Regions from separate parts of the Sphingomonas sp. FW306-1B-B10E genome, predicted to be linked through region 1. Evidence: riboswitches for the same ligand, from Rfam matches in the RefSeq annotation. Region 1 holds a riboswitch; the other holds the start of a gene.
What was found. A riboswitch is a leader RNA that binds a small molecule or an ion and turns the genes downstream of it on or off. The one in region 1 is predicted to bind cobalamin.

Region 1 (4,317 bases):
GATGCGGCCGGGCGGGACCAGGTCGACCAGCATCGCATCGGCGCATGGGTTAAGCGACACGATCCCGCCCCCATGCGACGACGGCTGCGCCGCGCATCCTGCCGCCAGCAGGCAGAGGAGCGCGGCGCGTCTCATCCGATTGCTCCTTTGTCGTCATGCCGGACTTGGTCCGGCATCCACCGTGCAGCAGGGGAGGTGGGTCGCGGTTCCAGCTGGAGCAGCGCCGCCTTCTCGTTGTTGCACGGTGGGCCCCGGAACACGTCCGGGGTGACGAAGAAGGAAGCGGGCATCAGTCGAACTTCAGCCGCACGCCGGCATAGGCCGCGCGGCCATAGGTGCCGTATCCCGAGACGACCTGGTACTTCTCGTCGGTGACGTTCTCGACCCGGCCATAAACCGCGAAGCGTTCACCGATCGGCATCTCGGCGCGGATGCTGCCGAGCGCGAAGCCGTCGAGCCGGGTGAAGTTGCCGGCGTCGTTGAAGCTGTCCCCGACGATCGTCACCGTCCCCCCGAGCGAAAGCCCGAACGGCAGGCGGTAATCGGCGGACAGGCTGGCGGTGTCGCGCGGGCGGCGTGCCAGCTGGTTGCCTTCATAGCCCTCCGAGCGGTTCTCGGTGTCGGTATAGGTGTAGTTGGCGGTGACGGTAAACGCCTCGACCGGCCGCAGCGCGAGCTCGACTTCGAGGCCTTCTGCGCGGGTGCGCGCGATGTTGGCGTAGGTGAAGCTCACCAGATCGAAGTCGATCTGGTTGCGGGTGTCGCGGTGGAACCACGTCACGCCCAGCTTCGCCGCGCCGCCGAGCGCACGCTGCTCGATCCCGGCTTCCCAGTTCTTCGCAGTCTCGGGCTGGAGCGTGTCGGTGCCGTAGAAGGGCGCGAACAGCTGATAGAGCGTCGGCGCCTTGAAAGCCTCGCCATAGCTGGCACGCAGCAGCGTGCTCTCGAATGGCTTGACCGCGGCGCTGGCGCCCCAAGTCGTATAGCTTCCGAAGCGGCTGTGATCGTCGTTGCGCACGCCCGCGGTGAGCGTCACCGGCGCGACCGGGGTGACGATCGCCTGCCCGTAGAAGCTGGTGATGTCGGCGCGATAGGTGTCGCTGCCGTCGTAGAAGCGCAGATTTTCGCGCTCGGCGCCGAAGGTGACGCGAAGCTGGTCGGCGAGCGCGGCATCCCCACGATATTCGTAGCGCTCGCTGCGGCCGCGATAGAGATAGGCCGGGTCGGCGCCGACATTCTCCGGGTCGTAGCCATCGCGGTTGATGTCGGCCATGGTGAAGGCGACGCGGTTCGACAGCGGACCGAAATTGGCGAACAGCCCCGCATAGCCGTACAGCTCCTGCGCGGTCGTATATTCCGCGGTATCGGCGAAGCTGTAGGCCGGGGCAGGGAAGCCGTCGATCTCGAGCCGCGAATTGGCGTAGTAGCCGCGCAGGTCGACGCCAAAGCCCGGCGCGAATTCGGCGCGAAGCCGGCCGCTGGCATTATATTGGCGATAACCGTCGGCCTCGGTGCCGACCGCAGCCTGCGAGACGCCGTCGGTGCGGAAATAGCCGCCGGTCAGCGCACCTTGCAGCGTGTCGTTACCGGCCGCGACGGCAGCGTTGGCCGAGACCTGGTCGGCATAGCCATATTCGGCATTGGCGCGCGCAGTGACGCCATCGACCGGCGCCTGAGTGACGATATTGACGACCCCGCCCAGCGCCTGGCTTCCCCAGATCACCGAATTGGGGCCGCGCAGCACTTCGACGCGCTGGATCGCGCTGGTAAGCGCATTGCCGAAGTCGAAGGCTCCAGCCGGAGCGGAAGGATCGTTGGCGCGCACCCCGTCGATCAGCACGAGCGTCTGCGCGTCCTCGGCACCACGGATGCGCACCGCAGTGACGCCGCCGGGGCCGCCGTTGCGCGTCGAGGTGATTCCGGCGGTGGTGGCGAGCAGGTCGGCCAGCGAGACGGTCTGGCGCGTCTCGATCGTCGCGCGGTCGAGCACGGTGATCGAGCGGCCGGTGGTCTCGGCCTCCTGCTCGACGCCCGAGGCGACGACGACGACCTCGTCGTCGCCCGCCTGGGCATGCGCCGCGGCCGGCAGCAGCGCGGCGGAGGCGAAGAGAAACAGCTTGAACTTGGTCACGGCAAAGACACCTTCATCTGGGGTCGTCTCGCCGAAATGGCGCGGCGACCCGGTTAACGGTGTCGCTCACGCGAGGGGCATGCCCTCGTTCGCCCGGTGCACCCCGCCCGCGCAAAGGAATCGACTGTGGCGGGCAGGTCTCCTGGCTCCCGGGTCATTACGTGTGCGCCGCCTTCCCGGAAGAAACTCCAGTGGCATGATGACGCGTACGCTCGCCGGTTACAGTTGCGGGGGCAGCCTCGGGTTCGAACCGAGTTCCCATTTTCATCCCCTGTCGGGGACACCCGTCACGGCCGCGCCTCTACGCCCAGCGTGCGTTCGCTGCAACTGCGAAAAAACAGGGATTGTCACGCCAGTGTAATCAACTGTGAAGTTGGTCTTTACCAACGGCGCCCTAGTGCCGGGGGCATGAAGGTCGCACAACTTCCCCTGCAGTCGGACCCGAATCCGGGCTGGCTCACCGGCATCGAAGCCGATCCGCCCTGGCTGACGCTCGACGATTCGCTGTTCAAGGCAGTCGAGCAGTTCAATTCGGACATCGACCTGCGGCTGATGCCTGTGGTCGACGCCGCGCACCGCCCGATCGGCGCGATCTTCGAGAAGGACGTGCGGCGGCTGCTGCTCAATCCGTTCGGCCATGCGCTGCTGCGCAACCCCTATTTCGGGCACGGCGTGGTGCGCCACGTCCGGCCGTGCCCGGTGGCCGAGATCGCCGCCGATGTCGGCACGCTGATCCGCACCTATCGCGCCGCCAATGGCAGCGAGGGTATGATCCTCACCCGGAACGGCCGGCTGGCGGCGGTGATCGGCAATCGCCGCCTGCTCCACCTCGCCGCCGAGTATGAGCGCAGCACCGCCGCCACTCGCGTAGCGCGCGCCGAGCGGATCGAGCGCGCCAGCGAACGCTTCGAGGGACAGGTCGCCTCGCTCGCCCGCGCGCTCGGCGACTTGTCGGCGCAAGTGCAGGGCAGCGCGGCGTCGAGCGCCGATCGCGCCGCCGAAGTCGGCAGCCGCGCGGTCGCGGTCGCCTCGGCGGCCTCGCAGACCAGCGACAATATGCGCGAGATCGCCGCGCGCGGGCGCGAGCTCGCCCAGGCGCTCGAGCGTGTCGAGGGCGATACCGAGGCGGCCGAGCGCGCCGCCAGCCAGGTCTCGGCGCTGGTCCGTGCCGGCAGCGCGCGGACCCGCGAGCTGGGCCGTACCGCGCAGACGATCGACTCGGTAATCGAGCTGATCACCGACATTGCCGGGCAGGTGAACCTGCTCGCGCTCAATGCCACGATCGAGGCGGCGCGCGCGGGCGAGGCGGGGCGCGGCTTCACCGTCGTCGCCAATGAAGTCAAGCAGCTGTCGAACCAGACGGGGCTCGCCGCGGGCAGGATCGCGTCGCATGTCGACGAGATCCGGCGCGGGATCGACGAGGTCACGCTCGGCTGCGAGCAGGTCGAGGACGCGATCGCCGCGATGGTCGATCTCGCCGCGGGCGTGCAGGCGGCGGTGGTCGCGCAGGAAGACGCGACGCGGACTATCGCGCGCAACGTCGAGGAGGCGGTGGGCGCCAGCAATGCGATCCGCCACGATGTCGAGGCGATCAGCGAGACCTCCGATGTGGCGACGGCGAGCGTCAGCGGGATGCGCGGCATCGCGGCGCAGCTGCAGCAGGGGGCGGGGGCGCTATCGGACGAGCTGGCGGCGTTCCTGCGCGAGCTGCGCGCGGCCTGAGCGCGGGAACCTCGTCTCGTTAAGAGAACGGAACGGACCTTGCGGGGCTGCGTTGAGCCACCCCGAGGAGGACGCCTTGCCATGAAGAAGCACCATCTGATCCTGGGGCTCGCCCCGGCGCTTGCGCTCGCCGCGTGCGGCGGCGGCCACGACACCACCAATACGACGACGAGCACGACCACGGTCGACAACGGTGCCGAGGTGCCTGCCGACGCCAACGCCACCGGCGACAATGTCGTCGCGGCCGATGCCGCCGCGTCGCCGGCGCAGAAGTTCGCCAACGACGTCGGTGCCAGCGACTATTACGAAGTCGAGGCAGGCAAGCTCGCGCAGGATAAGGCGCAGGCGCAGGGCCTCAAGGATTTCGGCAAGCTGATGGTCGAGCACCACAATGCCTCGACCGAGAAGCTCAAGGCCGCGGGCGCCAAGGCGAGCCCGGCGATCGCGCCGAACCCGGCGCTCAA
Region 2 (6,444 bases), on a different contig from region 1:
GGCGGCCGGCCGAGCGAATGACCGCGGGCGAGCTCCAGGATCTGCTGGTCACCGCCCTGGTCCGCCAGGCGGGCGGCACCAAGCGCGACTGGCGCGCGGCGCTGGGCAAGGTCCGCGTCTACAGCGCCGAGACCCACCCGCACTGCAACTGGTCGGTCGCGCCGTCCGGCAGCAACGGCGAGAATGCGATCATCGAGCGCCTGCTCGACGATTTCCGCGGGCGCTATCCGCTGGTGACGGAGTGACCAACTTCCCTCTCCCGTCGGGAGAGGGAGGGGCCCGCTCGGCGCAGCCGAGTGGGAGGGTGAGGGCCAGGCCAGACCCCCACCCCACCCGTCACGCTTCGGCGCGCAACGCCTTCGCCGCCGCGACCATCGCCTCGATCGCCGGCTTCACTTCCGGCCATTTCCGCGTCTTGAGCCCGCAATCGGGGTTCACCCAAAGCTGCTCGGGCCGGAGATGCGCTTGCGCAAGCCGCATCAGCGCGACCATCTCGTCCTCGCCCGGCACCCGCGGCGCGTGGATGTCGTACACCCCCGGCCCGATCGCCCCCGGATAGCGATACGCCGCGAAGCCTTCGAGCAGCTCCATCTGCGACCGCGCCGTCTCGATCGAGATCACGTCGGCGTCCATCGCCCCGATCGCCGGAAGGATGTCGTTGAACTCGGAATAGCACATATGGGTGTGGATCTGGGTGGCGTCGCCCACCCCGGCCGCGGACAGCCGGAAGGCGGCCACCGCCCAGTCGAGATAGGCCTGCCAGTCGCGCTTGCGCAGCGGCAGGCCTTCGCGGAGAGCGGCCTCGTCGATCTGGATCGCCTTGCATCCGGCGGCCTCGAGGTCGGTCACTTCGTCGCGGATCGCCAGCGCGATCTGCTTGCAGCTCTCGGCCCGCGGCTGGTCATCGCGGACGAACGACCAGTTGAGGATCGTCACCGGCCCGGTGAGCATGCCCTTGACCGGCTTGTCGGTGAGCGACTGGGCGTAGCGCCACCATTCGACGGTCATCGGCTCGGGCCGCGAGACGTCGCCATAGAGGATCGGCGGCCGCACGCAGCGCGAGCCATAGGACTGGACCCAGCCATTGACGGTGAACGCAAAGCCCGAAAGCTGCTCGCCGAAATACTGGACCATGTCGTTGCGCTCGAACTCGCCGTGGACGAGCATGTCGAGCCCGACCTCTTCCTGCCAGCGGATCGTGCGCTCGGTCTCCTCCCGCAGAAACGCGTCGTACGCCGCCGCTTCGAGCTCGCCACGGTTGAACCGCGCCCGGGCATTGCGGACCTCGCCGGTCTGGGGGAAGGAACCGATGGTCGTGGTCGGGAAAGCGGGCAAATCGAGCACCGCCGCCTGCGCCGCTGCGCGCTCGGCGATATCCGCCTGGCGCTCGATCATCGCATCGGTCACCGCCGCGGTCCGCGCCGCGACCGCCGGGTTGTGGACCAATGGCGACGCCCGCCGGCTCGCATTGGCCTTGGCCGACGCCGCAAGCTCGGCGGCCACGCTGTCCCGCCCTTCGTTGATCGCCCGCTTGAGCACCGCCAGCTCCTCGACCTTCTGCACGGCGAAGGCCAGCCATTCGGCCACCTCGCCGAGCTTCTTCTCGAGCGCGAGGTCGACCGGCACGTGAAGCAGCGAGCAGGACGGCGCGAGCACCAGGTCGCGAGTCGCCGCGATCGGCTCGATCCGGTCGAGCAGTGCCTCGAGATCGGCGCGCCAGACGTTGCGCCCATCAACCACCCCGAGCGAGAGCAGCAGCGACTTGGGCGCGGCCTTGAGCAACGGATCAAGCTGCTCGAGCGCGCGAACGAGGTCGACATGCAGTCCCGCCACCGGCAACGCCGCGGCGAAGGAGAGATTGTCGCCCAGCCCGCCGAAATAGGTCGCGAGCATCAGTTTGGGTCCCGAGCGCGACAGCTTGGCATAGGCCCGGGTCAGCGCGCGACGCTGCTTGTCGTCGAGGTCGAGCACCAGCACCGGCTCGTCGATCTGCACCCATTCGGCGCCGGCATGGGCGAGCTGGCCCAGGATCGCGGCATAGAGCCCGAGCACTTCATCGAGATAGTCGAACGGATCGACTCCGCGTCCCTTGGCGAGGCTCAGCCACGTCACCGGCCCGAGCAGCACCGGCCGCGTGTCATAGCCCTGCACCTTGGCCTCGCGATACTCGTCGACCACCTTGAGCCGGTTGAGCGCGAGCTTCTGCCCCTCAGCGAGTTCGGGGACGAGATAGTGATAATTGGTGTCGAACCACTTGGTCATCTCGCACGCCGTGACGCTGCCATGGCTGCATCCGGTATCCCCGGTGGTGCCGCGCGCCATCGCGAAATAGGTCGCCAGGCCCGCCTCGCCGTCGGCGCTGCGGTAGCGCTCGGGGATCGCCCCGAGCATGATGCTGGTATCGAGGACATGATCGTAGAACGAGAAGTCGTTCGAGGGCAGCCAGTCGGCGCCGAGCGCCTTCTGCCGCGCCCAGGCGGCGGTGCGCAGCCCCGCACCTGCCTCGAGCAACTCGGCCTCGCTAGACTTCCCTGCCCAATGCGCTTCGAGCGCGTGCTTCAGTTCGCGCCGCGGGCCGATGCGCGGAAATCCCAAGGTAGCAACGGTAGTGGTCATCTTCTTCAACCCCGAAGAGAGGCGAAGCGCCGAGACCAGACGCACGCGCACGCAACCCGGGAACCGGCCGGCACGCAAGCGGCCAATCCGGGCACCCCGCCGGTGGACGTTATCTCGTCGAAGGCAGGTCTCCTGGCTCGCGGGTCAGCGCGGCGGTCCGTCTTCCCGGGGCAAGCCCCAGTGACATGGTTGGACCGCAGCTCGCCGCTTACAGTTGCGGGGGCAGCGCCGGCATCGCACCGGCTTCCCGTCTTAGCTCCGACGCAGGGCGAGCCCCGGACGAAGAACCTTGACCCTCTCCAGATCGCACCGACCCGCGGGGCAGTCAAGCATCATATAAAGAAATCTTTATATGATGCGTCAGCCGAGCATCATCAGGCTGGCATTGCCGCCCGCCGCGGTGGTGTTGATCGAGATCGAAACCTCCTCGACCAGCAGGGTGAGGCTATAGGCATCCGCCTCGGTCAGCGCCGCGCTCGCCGCCGCCTGGACCGGGACGATCGGCCCCGGCTTCGTCGCGAGAGCCTGCAGCAATTCGGTCACCCGGTCCGCGTCGCCCTCGACCAGCGCCGCCGAAACCTCGCCGGCATCGCTCTGGATCCGGGCGCGCACGCTCGGCGGCAGCTCCGCCAGAACGGCGGTCAGACCGGCGTCGGCCTCGACCACCGCATCGTTGCCCGTCGCCAGCGTGGCGGCGAGTTGGTGGAACAGCCCTTCCCGGCTCTCCGGTGCAAGCAGGATCGTGCCGCGCGGATGCAGCGCGTAGACGTTGCGCTCGCCCACCGGCCCCGGAAGCTCGACTTCGCGGCCGAGCGGCGAGGACGCATCGAGCTGCAACGCAAGCATCGCCGCCTGCTTCTCGCCCGCTTGGTCCAGCCAAGCGGCGAGATCGGTCAGCGCCGGATCGACCACCGCCTCGCCGCGTGGCGCCGGCGCCACGTCGCGCACCAGTCGCGGCAGATAGAGCGGCCCACCCGCCTTGGGCCCGGTCCCCGAAAGCCCGCGCCCGCCGAACGGCTGGACTCCAACGATCGCGCCGATGACGTTGCGGTTGATGTAAAGGTTCCCCGCCTTGATCCGGCCGGTGACCTCGGCGATCGTCTCGTCCAGCCGGGTGTGCAGGCCGAAGGTCAGCCCATAGCCCGTGGCGTTGATCGCATCGATCAGCTCGTCGAGCTTTTCGCGCCGGTAGCGGATCACGTGGAGCACCGGCCCGAACACTTCGCGCTCCAGATCGGCGATATTGTCGAGCTCGATGATCGTCGGCGGCACGAAGGTGCCGTGCGCGGTCTCGGGCAGCATCTCCTGCTGCTCGACGCGGCGGCCGCGGCCGCGCATCGCTTCGATATGCTTCTCAATATTCGCCTTCGCCTCGGCGGTGATCACCGGGCCGATATCGACCGCGAGCCGATCGGTATTGCCGATCCGCAACTCGGCGAGCGCACCCCTGAGCATCGCCAAGGTGCGGTCGGCGACCTCCTCCTGCAGGCACAAGATGCGCAACGCCGAGCAGCGCTGTCCCGCGCTGTCGAACGCAGAGGCGATGGTGTCGGCGACCACCTGCTCGGCGAGCGCCGACGAATCGACGATCATCGCATTCTGCCCGCCGGTCTCGGCGATCAGTGGGATCGGCTTGCCGTCGCTCGAGAGTCGCTCGGCGAGCTGCTGCTGGATCAGCCGCGCGACTTCGGTCGAGCCGGTGAACATCACGCCCGCAGTCTCGGGCGCACCGACCAGGGCCGCGCCGATCGTGCCGTCGCCGGGGACCAGCTGAAGTGCATCGGCAGGCACGCCCGCCGCGTGCAGCAGCCGCACCGATTCGGCGGCGATCAGCGGCGTCTCCTCGGCCGGCTTGGCGAGCACCGGATTGCCCGCGACGAGCGCCGCGGCGACCTGCCCCGTGAAGATCGCCAGCGGGAAATTCCAAGGGCTGATGCACACCACCGGGCCGAGCGGCTGCCGGTCGCCGAGCGTCCGCGCCTGGACGGCATAATAGCGCAGGAAATCGACCGCCTCGCGCACCTCGGCGATCGCATTAGGCACCGACTTGCCCGCCTCGCGGACGGTGAGCCCGATCAGCAGCGGCATCCGCGCTTCCATCGCATCCGCCGCGCGCTCGAGCATGACCGCACGTGCGTCGACGGGGACCGCACGCCAGTCAGAGCCCGCGGCGCAGGCAACAGCGTCGCGCGCGGCTTCGGGCGTGACTTCGACCACGCTGCCGACCACGTCGCGATGATCGGCGGGGTTGAGCACGGGACGCTCGCTCCCCTCGCCTACCGCCGCGCGCCACTGGACCGCCGCGCGCCACTGGACCGCCGCGCGCCACTGGACCGCCGCGCTCTCCTGCAGCGCCTCGCTCAGCGCGGCGAGCGCGGTCTCGTTGGCCAGATCGATCCCGGCGGAGTTGCGCCGATCGGGATAGAGCTCGACGGGCAGCGCGATCGCATCGTGCTTGGCGCCCGGCAGCGGCGCGCTACGCACCAGTGCGACCGGATCGACGACGAGTTCATCTATCGACACCGCCGGATCAGCGACACGATTGACGAATGACGAGTTCGCCCCGTTCTCGAGCAGCCGTCGGACCAGATAAGCGAGCAACTTCTCATGCGTGCCCACCGGCGCATAGATGCGGCATGGCCGGCCCAAGCCGTCCGCGCCCACGACTTGCCGATACAGCGGCTCGCCCATGCCGTGGAGGCACTGGAACTCGTAATCGCCGAGCGTAAAATCGGGACCGGCAATCTGGTAGATCGTCGCGAGCGTCAGCGCGTTGTGCGTCGCGAATTGCGGGAAGATCACGTCCTTCGCCGCGAGCAGCTTCCGCGCGCATGCGACATAGGCCACGTCGGTGTGGATCTTGCGCGTATAGACCGGGAAGTCGGCGAGCCCATCGACCTGCGCGCGCTTGATCTCGGCGTCCCAATAGGCCCCCTTGACCAGCCGCACCATGATCCGTCGCCCGGCGCGACGGGCGAGATCGACGATCCAGTCGATCACGAACGGGCAGCGCTTACCATAGGCCTGCACCACGAACCCCAGTCCGTTCCAGCTGGCCAGCGCCGGATCGAGCGCCAGCGATTCGAGCAGGTCGAGCGACAGCTCGAGCCGGTCGGCCTCCTCGGCGTCGATGTTGAAACCGATGTCGTACGACTTGGCGAGCACCGCCAGCGCCTGCACCCGCGGCAGCAATTCGCCCATCACCCGGTCGGCCTGCGCGCGCGCATAGCGCGGGTGCAGCGCCGAGAGCTTGATCGAGATGCCCGGCCCTTCATAGATACCGCGCCCGCCCGCAGCCTTGCCGATCGCGTGGATCGCTCCGGTATAGTCGTCGAAATAGCTCGCAGCGTCCTTGGCAGTCGCGGCCGCCTCGCCGAGCATGTCGTAGCTGTAGCCGAAGCCGCGCGCTTCTTCCTTGCGGGCGCGCTTGAGTGCCTCCGCGATCGTCTCGCCGGTGATGAACTGCTCGCCCATCATGCGCATCGCTAGGTCGACGCCGCGGCGGATCACCGGCTCGCCGGCGCGCGCGATCAACCGAGTGAGCGCGGCGCCCAGCCCCTTGTCGTCGGCGCTCTCGACCAGCCTGCCGGTCACCACCAGTCCCCAGGTCGCCGCGTTGACGAACAGCGAGCGGCTGCCGCCGAGATGCGCGCGCCAGTCGCCATCGGCGATCTTGTCGCGAATCAGCGCGTCGCGCGTCGCATCGTCGGGGATGCGCAGCAATGCCTCGGCGAGGCACATCAAGGCGACGCCCTCCTCGCTCGACAGCGTGTATTCCTGGACGAGCGCCTCGACTCCGCTCTTGGTGCCCTCCTTGCGCAGCGCCGC

Region 2: another riboswitch for cobalamin. It lies ahead of metE (5-methyltetrahydropteroyltriglutamate--homocysteine S-methyltransferase); the one in region 1 lies ahead of AC3WJI_RS08305 (TonB-dependent receptor plug domain-containing protein).

Annotation. Positions count from the first base shown of each region.
Region 1 covers NZ_JBYSXG010000016.1:2,495-6,811, forward strand. The annotation lists partial or broken gene AC3WJI_RS08300 (ABC transporter substrate-binding protein) at 1-135, opposite strand, end outside; gene AC3WJI_RS08305 (TonB-dependent receptor plug domain-containing protein) at 290-2,131, opposite strand; cobalamin riboswitch at 2,247-2,434, opposite strand; gene AC3WJI_RS08310 (methyl-accepting chemotaxis protein) at 2,540-3,853, shown strand; gene AC3WJI_RS08315 (DUF4142 domain-containing protein) at 3,935-4,317, shown strand, end outside.
Region 2 covers NZ_JBYSXG010000025.1:48,162-54,605, reverse strand. The annotation lists gene AC3WJI_RS11615 (M28 family metallopeptidase) at 1-21, shown strand, start outside; gene AC3WJI_RS11610 (hypothetical protein) at 18-245, shown strand; gene metE (5-methyltetrahydropteroyltriglutamate--homocysteine S-methyltransferase) at 337-2,616, opposite strand; cobalamin riboswitch at 2,722-2,909, opposite strand; gene putA (trifunctional transcriptional regulator/proline dehydrogenase/L-glutamate gamma-semialdehyde dehydrogenase) at 2,977-6,444, opposite strand, start outside.